DNA from 4 places in the Streptomyces nojiriensis genome. Region 4 is predicted to be linked to each of the others. Evidence: riboswitches for the same ligand, from Rfam matches in the RefSeq annotation. Region 4 holds a riboswitch; each other region holds the start of a gene.

The links. A riboswitch is a leader RNA that binds a small molecule or an ion and turns the genes downstream of it on or off. The one in region 4 is predicted to bind cobalamin.
Region 1: it holds a riboswitch for cobalamin, as region 4 does, so the genes downstream of both, JYK04_RS38060 (CoA-acylating methylmalonate-semialdehyde dehydrogenase) here and JYK04_RS06480 (hypothetical protein) in region 4, are expected to answer to the same signal.
Region 2: it holds a riboswitch for cobalamin, as region 4 does, so the genes downstream of both, JYK04_RS37220 (DUF4430 domain-containing protein) here and JYK04_RS06480 (hypothetical protein) in region 4, are expected to answer to the same signal.
Region 3: it holds a riboswitch for cobalamin, as region 4 does, so the genes downstream of both, JYK04_RS12520 (cobalamin biosynthesis protein) here and JYK04_RS06480 (hypothetical protein) in region 4, are expected to answer to the same signal.

What each region holds. Positions count from the first base shown of each region.
Region 1 is NZ_CP071139.1:8,431,231-8,434,749, forward strand. Features, by position in the region: gene JYK04_RS38055 (acyl-CoA dehydrogenase family protein) at 1-283, opposite strand, end outside; gene JYK04_RS38060 (CoA-acylating methylmalonate-semialdehyde dehydrogenase) at 280-1,779, opposite strand; cobalamin riboswitch at 1,965-2,135, opposite strand; gene JYK04_RS38065 (short-chain fatty acyl-CoA regulator family protein) at 2,245-3,519, opposite strand, start outside.
Region 2 is NZ_CP071139.1:8,235,725-8,239,243, reverse strand. Features, by position in the region: gene JYK04_RS37225 (cobalamin-binding protein) at 174-1,094, shown strand; cobalamin riboswitch at 1,156-1,298, shown strand; gene JYK04_RS37220 (DUF4430 domain-containing protein) at 1,447-1,935, shown strand; gene JYK04_RS37215 (prenyltransferase/squalene oxidase repeat-containing protein) at 1,999-3,411, opposite strand.
Region 3 is NZ_CP071139.1:2,680,366-2,683,884, forward strand. Features, by position in the region: gene JYK04_RS12510 (inorganic phosphate transporter) at 1-1,025, shown strand, start outside; gene JYK04_RS12515 (hypothetical protein) at 1,057-1,278, shown strand; cobalamin riboswitch at 1,424-1,578, shown strand; gene JYK04_RS12520 (cobalamin biosynthesis protein) at 1,615-2,577, shown strand; gene JYK04_RS12525 (cobyric acid synthase) at 2,574-3,519, shown strand, end outside.
Region 4 is NZ_CP071139.1:1,334,554-1,338,072, reverse strand. Features, by position in the region: gene JYK04_RS06495 (hypothetical protein) at 1-207, shown strand, start outside; gene JYK04_RS06490 (hypothetical protein) at 684-1,031, opposite strand; gene JYK04_RS06485 (hypothetical protein) at 1,062-1,253, shown strand; gene JYK04_RS06480 (hypothetical protein) at 1,359-1,610, opposite strand; cobalamin riboswitch at 1,784-1,915, opposite strand; gene JYK04_RS06475 (hypothetical protein) at 2,189-3,190, opposite strand.

The DNA.
Region 1 (3,519 bases), 7.1 Mb from region 4:
TGTTGTGGATGGAGAGGTATCCGGCGATGGAGGGGCAGCCGGTGGCGAGGGCCTCGAAGACGAGGACGCCGTCACCGCGGGTGAGGCCGGAACCGCCGTGCTCCTCGCGGACGTAGACGCCGCCGAGCCCGAGGTCCGCCGCCTTGCGGAGCACGTCCAGCGGGAAGTGCTTGTCCTGGTCCCAGGTGACGGCGTACGGGCCGAGCTGCTCCTGGGCGAAGTCCAGCGTGACCTCGGCGAGGGCGAGCTGATCGGGGCTGAGGGTGAGGGTCACCGGGCTCATCCCATCGTCGGGATGGTGAAGCTCGCGCCCTCCTTGGCCCCGGAGGGCCAGCGCGAGGTGACGGTCTTGGTACGGGTGTAGAAGCGGATCGAGTCGGGGCCGTGCTGGTTCAGGTCGCCGAAGCCGGACCGCTTCCAGCCGCCGAAGGTGTGGTACGCCACCGGGACGGGGATCGGCACGTTGACGCCGACCATGCCGGCGCCCACCCGCCGGGTGAAGTCGCGGGCCGTGTCCCCGTCACGGGTGAAGATCGCGACGCCGTTGCCGTACGGGTGCTCGGTGGGCAGGCGCAGGGCCTCCTCGTAGTCGGCGGCCCGTACGACGGACAGCACCGGGCCGAAGATCTCCTCGCGGTAGATCCGCATCTGCGGGGTCACGCGGTCGAAGAGGCTGGGGCCGGCGAAGAAGCCGTCCTCGTGTCCGGGCAGGGTGAACCCGCGCCCGTCCACGACGAGTTCGGCGCCCTCGGTGGCTCCGATGCCGACGTAGCGGTTCACCCGGTCGAGGGCGTCCTGGCTGACCAGCGGCCCGAAGTCGGCTCCGGGGTCGTCGGAGCGGCCCACGCGCAGGGTCGCGATGCGCTCCGTCAGCTTGGTCACGAGGGCGTTCGCGGTCTCCTCGCCGACGGGGACGGCGACGGCGATGGCCATGCAGCGCTCGCCCGCGGAGCCGTAGCCGGCGCCGATGAGGGCCTCCACGGCCTGGTCGAGGTCGGCGTCGGGCATCACGATCATGTGGTTCTTGGCCCCGCCGAAGCACTGGGCGCGCTTGCCGTGGGCCGCGGCGGTGGCGTAGATGTGCGCGGCGATCGGGGTGGAGCCGACGAAGCCGAGGGCCTGGACGCGCGGGTCCTCGAGGAGGGTGTCGACGGCCTCCTTGCCACCGTTGACCACATTGAGCACGCCCGGCGGCAGGCCGGCCTCCAGGAACAGCTCGGCGAGGCGCAGCGGTACGGAGGGATCGCGCTCGGAGGGCTTGAGGATGAAGGAGTTGCCGCAGGCCAGGGCGGGTGCGGCCTGCCACAGGGGGATCATCGCCGGGAAGTTGAAGGGGGTGATGCCGGCGACCACGCCGAGCGGTGAGCGCAGGGAATGCACGTCGATCCCGGTGCCCGCGTTGTCGGTGAACTCGCCCTTCAGCAGGTGCGGGGCGCCGGCGGCGAACTCGACCACCTCCAGGCCGCGTTGCAGGTCTCCGTGGGCGTCGGCGACGGTCTTGCCGTGCTCGGAGGACAACAGCCGGGCGAGGGAGTCGCGTTCGCCCTCGACCAGTTGGAGGAAGCGCAGCAGTACGCGCGAGCGGCGCTGCGGGTTCCACTGTCCCCAGTCGGCCTGCGCCTCCTCGGCGTTCGCGATGGCGGCCTCGGTGTCGGCCCGCCCCGCGAGCGGGACCCGGGCCTGCACGGAGCCCGTGTTGGGGTCGTGGACGTCGGTGAAGAGACCGGAGGATCCGGTGGTGTGCTTGCCGCCGATGAAATGGGTGAGTTCACGGACCATGGGTGCCTGCTCTCGTCAGGTTGGATCCGGGGATGGCACGGCCGGCCGGCGGACGGCACCCGATGGGGTGCTCCGCTGGGAGGGGCGTGGGACTACGAGCGTGCGAAGGGGTGCGCGCGCTCCGCCGGATCACCAGGGTCGTGGGTACAAACCGGTGCCATGCGTGTCTGCTCCATCCTCGTGGACAACACGGAACATCCGCGGCCGGTATCCTGACTCCCGGATCCCCGCGTGCCGCCCGCCTTCCCGACAGACCTCGTCAGTGGCGTGTGGATGGCAGCACACTCCCCGGTCACAGTGGCGGGACCGTGCCGGTTTCTCACCGGCTTCCCTGCACCGCGGACCTTGTGCCACGAACATATAGTTGGACGTCCTAGTAAGTCCAGGGCCGCCGCCGCGCGCCTTCCGTCCGGTCGCGCCGTCTCCGTCGTACCCGCCGTCTGCGGCCCGCGTTCTGACGCCCGCTCAGTCCCGCGCCGGGGCGGGGTTCCGGGTCACCGGGTACGGGATGAAGGTGCTGCTGTTCTCGTCGACGGCCAGCGCCCGCCCGAGCGGCGGCACGGCCCGCTGCGGGCAGTCGAGGCGTTCGCAGAGGCGGCAGCCCATGCCGATCGGAGTGGCGGCCGCCGCATTGTCGAGGTCGAGCCCGTCGGCGTACACCAGCCGCGAGGCGTGCCGGATCTCGCAGCCCAGCCCGATCGCGAAGGTCTTGCCGGGCTCGCCCCAGCCGCCGCGGTGGCGGGTGACGGCCCGGGCGGTCCACAGGTACCGCTGCCCGTCGGGCATGGCGGCCACCTGGACGTGGATGCGGCCGGGCGCGGCGAACGCCTCGTACACGTTCCACAGCGGGCAGGTGCCGCCCGCGCGGGAGAAGTGGAATCCGGTCGCCGACTGCCGCTTGGACATGTTCCCGGCCCGGTCCACCCGGACGAAGGAGAAGGGCACCCCGCGCAGCCTGGGCCGCTGCAGGGTGCTCAGCCGGTGGCAGACCGTCTCGTAGCCGACCCCGAAGTGGTCGGTGAGCCGCTCGATGTCGTACCGGAACTCTTCGGCGGCCGCGTGGAAGGCGCGGTACGGGAGGATGAGCGCGCCCGCGAAGTGGTTGGCGATGCCGATGCGGGCGAGGGCGTGGACCGGGGTGCCGGGCGGGAAGTCCTCGGCGGCCAGCCGGTCCAGCTCGTCCCGGTACTCGATCAGCGCCAGCTGGGTGGCCATCCGGAACGCCTGCTGTCCCGGCCGGAGCCGGTTCGACAGGTGCAGTACCCGGGCGGCGGGGTCGTAGTGGTGCAGCCGGTCGGAGTCCGTGGCCGTCCGGATCCCGTGCCGGTCGGAGAGCCGGCGGGTCAGCGCGCGGATGACGTCCCCCGGGCGGATGCCGATCTCGGCGGCGAGGTCCTCGGCGGCGGCATCGGTGTCGTGCAGGTAGTTCTGCCGCCGGTAGAAGAACTCCCGGATCTCCTCGTGCGGCGAGCGCGGGCTGTCGGCGGCCAGGTCCCGGCCGTCGGCGGCGTCGGCGAGGCGCTCGGCCAGGAGCTGGCCGCGCCGGCCCAGGTCCAGCAGGACCGAGGCGACCGCGGGCATACGGGTGGCCAGTTCGGCCAGGTCGGAGGGGGAGACCCGGGCCTGCGCCACCTCGTTCGCGAGCGCCTCGCGCAGGTCGGCGACGAGCCGGCTGGTGTCGCGCTCGGAGAAGAAGCCCGGATCGACGCCGAAGGCCTCGGTGAGCCGCAGCAGGACCGG
Region 2 (3,519 bases), 6.9 Mb from region 4:
GGCGTCCGGTGCCATGGGGCCTCCCCAGGCCCGCCAGCGCCGAGGGGAAGCCTGGCAAGGCGGAGGGGCGCCCGTGTACTGGACGTACTCGGGTGCCCCGACAACGCGGCCAGGTGCGGTGCCGGGCGTCGCGGGCCCGGCAAGATCCGGAAGAGACGGCCTAGGGTCGGAGGATGCGCATCGTCTCCCTGCTGCCCGCGGCGACCGACATCGTGGCGGAGCTCGGCCTGGCCGCCGATCTGGCGGGCCGTACCCACGAGTGCGACTGGCCGCCGCGGGCGGTGGCCGGCGTGCCCGTGGTGACCTCGGCCGAGTTCTCGGCGGACACCCTGACCAGCCGGGAGATCTCCGACGCGGTGGGCGGCGCCGCGCACCGCGGCTCCTCGCTCTACACCCTCGACACCGAGGCCCTCGGCGCGCTCGCTCCCGATGTGGTCCTGACCCAGGACCTGTGCGACGTCTGCGCGGTGTCCTACGCCGGCGTGAGCCGGGCGGTGCGCGTCCTAGACGGCGGGCCCCGCGTGCTGAGTCTGGAGCCGCGCACGCTGGGCGACGTACTGGACTGCCTGGTCACGGTCGGTGAGCTGCTCGGCGTGGCGGAGCACGCGCGGGAGCGGCGGGCGGCCCTCGCCGCGCGGCTGGAGGCCGTACGGGCGCGGACCGCCGGACGGCGGCGCCCCCGGGTGGTGGCGATCGAATGGCTCGATCCGCTCTGGCCGGCCGGGCACTGGGTGCCGGAGCAGATCGCGTGCGCGGGCGGTGAGGCACTGATCGCCGCCCCCGGGGAGCACACCCGGCCGACGGAATGGGAGGCGGTCCGGGCCGCCCGCCCGGACGTGCTCCTGGTCATGCCCTGCGGGTTCGGCCCGGAACGCACGCTGCGCGAGCGGGAGCTGCTGACCTCGCTGCCGGGGTGGGAGGAGCTGCCCGCGGTGCGCGCGGGTGAGGTGTGGGTGCTGGACGGGCCCGCCTACTTCAACCGCCCGGGCCCCCGCGTCGTACGCGGCGCGGAGGTACTGGCGCACGTCCTGCACGGGGTCGGGGCGGGTGCCCCGGTGAGTCCGGCGGAGGCCCGCCGGCTCGGCCGCGGCTGACGGCGGGCCCGGATTCCGGGTTCTCGCCCGGTCCCCTCTGCCCGGGCCGTACGATGCGTTCTGCTCCGGCCCACCGCGGCCCGGGCCACAACCGAATGCATGCACAACTGGGGGAAGCCGGTGGGAATCCGGCGCTGACCTGCAACCGTGAGCGGTGTCCGAAACGCCGTGAGTCGGAGAACCCGGGGTGCGATGTGCACCGCTTCCCACTGTCATGGTCTGCAGTACGAAGCCCCAGCCCGGCCCGGCGCCCCCGGGCGTCCTCCTGAGGGACGCCCGCAGGGGGTGTGCACGGGTGCGGGTCGAAGGGTTCGCGTGAGCAGGCCCGAAGATCCGCTCAGGAAGGCACTCCATGCGCCAGACCCTCGTCCGCCGCTCCGTGGTCACCACGTTCGCGCTCGCTCTCGCCCTCGCCACCGCTCCGGCCGTGGCCGAGGCCAAGCCGAGGCCGAACACGAACGCGGCCGTCAAGGTGGACCTCACCGTCCAGGGACCCGACGGGCTGCTGTTCCAGGGCAAGGTCAAGACCAAGGGCCACGATGTCACCACCGCGACCGGTGGCACCCACAAGTGCGACGGCACCAACGGCGGCGCCAACCCGTCCAAGGTCCCCACCCCGACCGCCGCCCTCGACGACGCCGCCCACAAGAAGGGCTTCACCTGGGACGGCACCTGGTACGCGTCCTTCGACGACTTCTCCGTCGACACGATAAAGAACGTCAGCGGCGGCGGCTCGGCGTACTGGAGCATCGCCGTCAACGGCACCCCGACCCCGGTCGGCGGCTGCCAGTTCAAGCTCAGCGCCGGCGACCGGGTGTCCTTCACCTGGACGTCCTTCTAACCGGCCGCCCGCCCGGCAGGGGCTGCGGCCGCGAAGGTCCGCAGCCCCGCCGGCATTCGGTGATCAGGCGCCCCAGCGCAGGGCGATGGTGTCGCCCACGTTGATGACCTTGTTGCGGACCGCGCCGGCGAACGCGGAGCCGTCGACGCTGACCTTCCAGGTGCTGGAGCCGCTGTTGGCCTTGCCGTTGACGGCCGTGACGGTGCCCGTGCCCGACGAGGGGGTCACGCTCGTGACGCAGCCGGTCGGGGTCGCCCCGGTGGTGGCCGCGTTCAGGACGTCGCCGAGGGTGGTGGTCGTACCGGTCGGGGTGAAGGCCACCGAGCAGACCTTGAGGTTGCCGGCGCCGTCGTCGACGGTCAGGGCCAGCTTGGCGGCCGTACCGGCGGTGAAGGTGGACTGGGCGACCCACTGCGGGGCGCCGGGGGTGACCGGGACGGGCGGGGCCGTGGTGAAGCCCCCGCCCGCGACGGCGCGCAGCGCGTCGATCGAGGAGTAGGCAGAGGGGACGGTGTCGGAGGGCTTGTACTTGAAGCCGCCCGCCGGGTTGTACTGGTTGGCTATCAGGAAGTCGATCGGGGTCTTCCCGGTGACCGTGAGGAAGTCGCCGGTCTGCGGGTTGAAGCCGCAAGCGTTCAGGCCCGCGACGCCCCAGCCGTTGGAGCTGGTGTTGACCCCGTAGAGGGAGTTGAAGGCGCCGGTGGAGGAGAGCAGCGTGCTCTTGAGGAAGTTCTTCGCCTGGACGACGTCCGGGTCCGTGTTGGGGACGCCGGAGACGCACAGGGCCGCCATGGCCGCGCCGGTCATGTCGACGTCGCCGGCGGAGTTGAGGACGGTGGGGTTGCCCTCGGCCTTCTGGTAGGTCCAGCCGCCGTCCACGTGCTGGTTGGCGCGGATCCGGGTGACGACCGCGTCGGTCAGTGCCTGCGGGATGCGGGCGCCGCCGGCCTGTGTCCTGGCGCCGCCCAGCGAAAGGGCCGCGAAGACCGTGCCGTTGAAGTTTCCGGAGGAGCCGAAGTAGCCGGCCTCCGCCGTCTGCCAGTAGGAGTAGATGTTCGCCACGAGGTTGCGGGAGGCGGAGACGCGGGCCGGGTCGATGCCGGCGGCGTACGCGTTCAGGGTGCCGCGCTCGTAGTCGGTGACCACCGGGGAGGCGGACGGCCAGCCCGCCGTCGAGAGCAGGTTGCGGTAGACGGTGCGGGCGTTCTTCGTGGTGTCGCCACCGGGGTAGACGTCCACGACGGCCGTGCCGGTCGCGGCGAAGGTGCTGAAGGCCCACTCGTTGGAGAGGCCGGAACCGGCGTACGAACCGTCCGCCGCCTGGAGGGACTTGAGGTAGGCGACGCCGTTGGTCTTCGAGGTGGCGATCTGCGCGGGCGACGAGGTCGCGAACGCGGGCAGCGCGGTGAGGGCGAAGGCGCCGAGCGCGGCGGGCACCGCGAGCGCGAGGCGGCGGGAGGTGCGGGGACGGGACATGGCCTGCTCCTGGAATCGGCGGACGCCGACCGCTCCCGCGCCCCTGCCGCCGTACGGACGCACGGCCGGGCATGCCGGAGGGCCGCCGTCCGGAACGCGTGGTACGGC
Region 3 (3,519 bases), 1.3 Mb from region 4:
TCGGAGCGATCCTCTGGAACCTCGTCACCTGGCTGGTCGGTCTCCCCTCCAGCTCCTCGCACGCCCTGATGGGTGGCCTCATCGGTGCCGCGGTCGCCTCCGCCGGCATCGGCGCGGTCAACGGCAGCGTCGTCGTCACCAAGGTCCTCATCCCCGCGATCGCCGCCCCGCTGGTGGCCGGCATCGCCGCGTACCTGGCCGCCAAGGTCACGTACAAGCTGGGGGACAAGGTCGGCGAGAAGACCTCCGCCAAGGGGTACCGCGCCGGTCAGATCGCCTCGGCCGGTCTCGTCTCCCTCGCGCACGGCACCAACGACGCGCAGAAGACGATGGGCATCATCACCCTGGCCCTCATCGCCGGCGGTGCGATCGCGCCCGACGCGAACCCGCCGGTCTGGGTCATCGTCTCCGCCGGTATGGCCATCGCGATGGGCACCTACCTGGGCGGCTGGCGCATCATCCGCACCATGGGCAGCGGCCTGACCGACCTGCACCCGCAGCAGGGCTTCGCCGCCCAGACCTCGGCCGCGTCCGTCATCCTGGCCTCCTCGAACCTGGGCTTCTCGCTCTCCACCACCCACTCGTGCTCCGGTGCGGTCATGGGTGCGGGCCTGGGCCGCAGGGGCGGTGTGGTCCGCTGGTCCACCGCGACCCGCATGTTCGTCGCCTGGGGCCTGACCCTGCCGGCCGCCGCGCTGGTCTCGGCCGGTGCCGAGCTGGTCATGCGCATCGGTGACGTCGGCATCGCCGCGGTCACGCTCTTCCTGATCGGCTCCTGCCTGGCCATCTGGTTCATCTCGCGCCGCCAGGTCGTCGACCACAACAACGTCAACGAGGTGGAGCCGGCCCGCGCCGAAGAGCCGGGTGTCGTCACCACGGCGATCGCCGCGGTCACCGTCCCGCCGACCGTCGCCGCCGCCGGTACCAACGCCGCGGCAACGACCGCCGAGGTTACGGACGAAGCCCTCAAGGCCACCATCCCGGCCGCGACGCAGACCCCGGCGGCTCCGGCCGCCGCGGTCTGACCGAGACAGAGACACAAGAGGAAACGGCAGTATGAAGATCGACTGGGAAGCACTCGGCTCCGTCTTCGGGGTCAGCCTCTTCGCCACCGTCGCCCTCGTGGCCCTCTTCACCCTGGGCCTGGTGGGCCTGTCCAAGCACGAGACCGCCACCGAGCAGGGCGGCACCGCCGCCCTCGCCCGCAGCGGCGCGTACGCCTGCTTCGCCGTCATCGCGGCGGCCGTTGGCTACGGGATCTACCTGATCGTCGCCTGATCCGCCGCCCCGCGGCCGACCGGGCGTGAAGGCTCCCTCCGGGTTTGTCCCGGAGGGAGCTTTTCGCATCCCCCGCCCCCTCCCGCGCTCCTGCCGCGTCCCGGCCGTGCCGCGACCGCGCCGCAGGTCAACGGCGAGTTGACGGGCCTTCGACGTGCGTGGTGGACTGCCCGAGCCAATACGGCGGCATGGAGAGGAAGTCCGGTGCGAATCCGGCGCGGTCCCGCCACTGTCACCGGAAGCGCACGCCGCGCGTGCGTCCCGGGAGCCAGGAACTCTCGCCGCCGGACACGTCGAACCAGGGCGCGGACCCTGAGTGAGGACATACCTGCCACCATGCGTGCCGATCGCGTCTTCGCGTACGGCGCCACGGCGGGCCTGATCGGCGACCGGATCCTCGGGGATCCGCGCCGAGGGCACCCCGTGGCCGCCTTCGGACGGGCCGCCGCCGCCGTCGAGCGCTCCCTGTGGCGCGACGACCGCGGCCGGGGCCTCCTGCACACCCTGGTGTGCGCCGGGGGCGCGACCGCCGTCGGAGCGCTGGGCGCCCGAGCCGTGCGTTCCCGGCCCGCGGCCGCCCGTATCGCCCTGACCGCCGCCGCCACCTGGGCCGTCGTGGGCGGCACCTCCCTGGGCCGTGAGGCCCGCGCCATCGGCGGCGCGCTCGCCGCCGGGGACATCGAGGTGGCCCGGGAGCGGCTGCCCCACCTGTGCGGACGCGACCCGCAGGCCCTGGACGGACAGCAGATGGCCCGCGCCGTCGTGGAGTCCGTCGCCGAGAACACCTCCGACGCGGTGGTCGGGGCACTCGTGTGGGGCGCCGTCGCCGGCGTCCCCGGACTGCTGGCCTTCCGCGCCGTGAACACCCTGGACGCGATGGTCGGCCACAAGTCCCCCCGCTACCTGCGCTACGGCTGGGCCTCCGCCCGGCTCGACGACCTGGCCGGCTGGCCGGGGGCCCGGCTGACGGCGGTCGCCGCCGTACTGGCCGGCCCCGACCGGCGGGGCGCCGTACGGGCCTGGCGCGCGGACGCCGCCGCGCACCCGAGCCCGAACGCCGGACCCGTCGAGGCCTCCTTCGCCGGGGCGCTGGGCGTCAGACTGGGCGGAACCCTCGCGTACGGCGGCCGGGTCGAGCACCGGGCCGTACTGAACGGCGCGGCGGGGCGGCCGGTGGAGGTCGATGACATCGAGCGGGCGGTCCGGCTGTCGCGGCAGGTGACCTGGCTGGCCCTGGGCGCCTGCGTGGCCGCCCGGCTGCTGGTCTCCCGTACGGCACGGAGAGGGCGGCGCGGATGAGCGGCGCGAAGCGCGGCGGCGGTCTGCTGGTCGCGGGCACGACGTCGGACGCGGGCAAGAGCGTGGTCACGGCGGGCATCTGCCGGTGGCTGGCCCGGCAGGGCGTGAAGGTGGCGCCCTTCAAGGCGCAGAACATGTCGCTGAACTCCTTCGTGACGCGGGAGGGCGCCGAGATCGGGCGCGCCCAGGCGATGCAGGCCCAGGCGGCCCGCGTGGAGCCGACCGCGCTGATGAACCCGGTGCTGCTCAAGCCGGGCAGCGACCGCAGCAGCCAGGTGGTGCTGCTGGGCAAGCCGGTGGGCGAGATGAGCGCCCGCGGCTACCACGGCGGGCGTCAGGAGCAGCTGCTCGGCATCGTCACGGACTGTCTGGAGCAGCTTCGGGGCACGTATGACGCCGTGATCTGCGAGGGGGCGGGGAGTCCGGCCGAGATCAACCTGCGCCGGACCGACATCGTGAACATGGGGATCGCGCGGGCCGCGCGGTTCCCGGTGGTCGTGGTCGGGGACATCGACCGCGGCGGGGTCTTCGCGTCCTTCTTCGGGACGACGGCGCTGCTCTCCCCCGAGGACCAGTCCCTGATCGCGGGATACCTGGTCAACAAGTTCCGCGGTGACGTGTCGCTGCTGGAGCCGGGCATGGAGATGCTCCGCGGCCTGACGGGCCGGGCCACGTACGGGGTGCTGCCGTTCCAGCACGGCCTGGGCATCGACGAGGAGGACGGCCTGCGGGTCTCCCTGCGCGGGGCGGTGCGCGAGTCGGTGGTCGCGCCGCCGGTGGGCGAGGACGTGCTGCGGGTCGCCGTGTGCGCGGTGCCGCTGATGTCGAACTTCACGGACGTGGACGCGCTCGCGGCGGAGCCGGGGGTCGTGGTGCGGTTCGTGGACCGGGCCGAGGAACTGGCCGACGCGGACCTGGTCGTCGTACCCGGCACCCGGGGCA
Region 4 (3,519 bases):
ATCCGCTATGCAGGCGTCTCCGGCTTCGATGCCGGAGGCGTGGAGAACGACAACTGGGCACACCTGGGGACCGTGATCCTCGACGAGGTCCTGCCCCACCGGAACGGGTGCAGCCACGAGATCGCGTTCTGGAGCGGCTCGCTCACCGTCGTCTGTCGTGACCTCGTCGCGACCTGGACCGAGGCTGACTGCCCCGACAAGTCATAGACCGGCAAGCCCTCCTGGGTCACGGGCTGGGTACCCCGTCCTGAACGGTGAAGCCCCTGTACAGGCGAGAATGGAAAGGGACGGGGGTAACGGAGATGGAATACCTGGTAGTCGTGGGGATCGGTCTCGCCTGGGGGCTCTTCCAGGCCTGGCGCGGCGGTGCATTCGGCGGCAGATCACCGCAGGGACAACGGCGCTCCCGATCACGGAACAACGACGGCATCGGCTTCTCCTGCGGGGATGGTGCGTCCTGCGGTGACGGCTCCTCCTGCGGTGGTGGCGGAGGCGACTGACACCACGACTCCTGCCGCGGGCGGGGACACGGCGCCGGTTCGTGGACGGTGGCTGCGGAGGCAAGGGCCGGCCCTTCGCGACAGCCCTTGCCTCACGCTGGACCGGCGGCGGGGCGCAGGGCTTCACCGTTCACGTCCCCCGTACGGCGGTCGGCCGCCCCGGCCCGGGCGTCCGGGGCGAACCTACGCAGGTCGCCGGCGTGAAAGCAGGGTCGCGGCACGCTCCGCGAGCAGAGGCATCAATCGCTCCCGCCATGTGTCGAGAGAGACCATTCCGCTGGACATGCCGCCGTGGGCGTACTGCTCCTGGTACACGGATGACGCCGGTTCGTCGGCGAGGTCAGTACCCACGAGCTCGCTGAACGCTGCCCGCAGCAGGCGGACCGCTTCGTCGACCGACTCCGGGACGTCCGTTCCGGACAGGTGATCGCGAAGGGCCCGCCAGACGTAGGGGTCGCCCCGCAGGCCCCACCTCTTCGGCTCCGGATCGAAGAGTTCCGCCATCTTCACGACCGCGTCATCATGTGCCATGGCGTCAGTCTCGCAGGGACGCACGCACCCTTGACCTACGGCTCCGGCGCCTTCGGGCAGGTACTCAGGCCCGAACGAGCCGCCCAGGGCCGCCCGCCCCAGTACGAGGAGCTGCCGGCCCGCGTCGACGGCACCCTCATGCCCAGCCGTACCGACCTGGCCGGTATCGCCGACCGTGCAGCTGCTGGCGGTGTCGGTTTCGGTAGGGGGCGAGGCCCGTGACGCTCTGCGCTGCCCTACCACGGGGCGCGGCAGGGCAAGGAGCGAGGGGACAGGGCCCGGCGGCCGCGCTCTTGCCGGATGCCTGCTTGGCGGCAGGCATCCCGCCTATCGGTTAGCCGCAGACTCGGTCGGGTGCGGTGGGGGCTGCACCGGGTTCGTGGCCGTCTGGCCGAACCCGGGGGTGAGTAGGACCGCGAGCACCGAAACGACGGCCGCAGCCCCCGCGATCGAGGTACCCAGGTCCCCACGGCCCTCGGCACCGTGGGCAGTGCGCGCGGTGTACTTGAAGACCGAGAAGCCCACGGCAAGGCCCACGAGGATGAGCAGGGCCGCCATCGGCGCGATCTGAATGGTCACGAAGTTCCTCCAGGCTGTGTGCGCCGTCGAACGGCGGCGACTCGTCTGCGTACGCAGACCTCAGCTCTTCCATGGAGTAACTCGGCGCGTTGACAGCAAGAGAGCCCGATCCATTACGGATCACGCCTTGTCTGTCCCACAGCCCAGCCAGGAAGAACCGGGCGCGTAAACGCTCGGCACATTCTTGGTCGGCAGGTCCTCGGACTACCGCCGAGTCGGGCGGTACACCGTTGTGGGACAGTTCCGGATTCACACCGGATTCCCCTGCGACGATCAACGGCTCGACTATACAAGCTTGTTCGCGGCCGCTGCGCTGGCGGCCGCCGTACAGCCGACGCGCAACGTCTACCTGCACGGGCGCGGGTACCGGCTCGTCGGACGGATCTGCGGCGGGCCCCGTGTCCGGCTACCGGTGGCTGGGCTGGATTCGGCTGCTCTGGTTGCGGTCCCCGGTCACGAGCGGAGTTCGTCGTTTCGTCGGGTGCGGGAGGTCTGCCGCACCCGACGAACGAGCCATGCGGCGCTGAGGCTGCCGAGGAATTCCGGCAACGCTGCCCGGGCAAGTGCCGACGTGGTGTTCACGCGGAACCTGCCACAGCTGCACGACGGCCTTGGTGTTGCAGGCCGAGTCGCCTGAGCTTGCGCATCACGCGCTCACCGACCTGAGCCGGCAGTCCGGTCGCGGCTGCGGCCTCCGACCACGATCCGCCGCCGAGCGCGAAGGCGCGGGCGACGTGTTGCTCGTCCTCCTTCAGACGGTCGAACACGGCACAGGCGTCGCGGCGGTCCGGGTACCAGGCCAGCGCCTCGTCGTCGATCTGGTACGACCCGGCCACCAGCTCATGCAACGCCTCGCCCGACGGGAGCCTGTGGTCCAGCATCCAGACTCGCCCGGGCCCGGTCTTGCGCTCCCACAGCGGTGTCAGCTGCCGGTGTACCGTCTGCGCTTCTCGGCGCAGATGGTGCAGGGTGCTGTCGCCGTCAGGTGGCTGCATGTCGAGGACGTCGATCCAGTTGCCGAGTAACGCGGTCGAGACAGCCTCCAGCCACTGCGGGTCGGTTCGTGCTACGCCCAGATAGGTCTGTGAGAAGGCGGCGACCGTCGGCTTCCAGTCGTTGTCGTCAGTACATTCCAGGATGGCCCTACGGGCCTGAAGAGCTGCGGCGACTGCTTCCTGTGCCTCCGCTCGCGGACCCGGGGCGCTCTCGGGTCGGCTCCGAAGCCCGAAGATGAGCAGTGTGCCCGCCACGAGTTGCACGTAGAAGGCGGCCAAGGGGGGAACGGGACGTGTGATGCGGGCAGCCAGTTCGCGTCCCAGTGCGTCGATGCGGGGCAACTCGGCGACGGGGCTCCCTGCCAGTGTGAGCCACTGACGTCCCGACGATGCGCAGCACACCAGCGGCGCGACGTAGAAGGAGGCGCCAGGAGTCGGCATCTGCGTCATCGTGTCGGGGTGCCGGCGAGCCACTGTAGAACCGATGCCCAGGACCAGGAAGGCGCGGGTCACATCGTGGGTTTGCCCGACGATCCGTGACAGTTTGGGAGCCCCGGTGAAGGCGGGCCACGTGTCGTCCGTCACGGAACAGTGGGTTGCCGGTGTGCAGTTCACGGTCGACTCCTCAGTTCTGTCTACAGCGTTCACTTCTCAGGCCCGGCACGGCGAGGATCTGTCAAAGAATCTTGAAGAGCACAGCTGTGGCCCCCATCACATCAGATGGCTCTCCTCGACTTCCCTCCCGGCCTCGCCGTCTTCGCGATCCGGGCTGTCCGGCTCCGGTACGAGGGTTCCGTTCCGTGCCGCCCGATGTCGACAGCCCAGGCCGAGCGCGCATCGAGGCCTATCGGGGACCTCGAAGCAGAACCGGACCATGCATTCAGGTCACTTGTAGCCCGCAATGGCCGGATCCG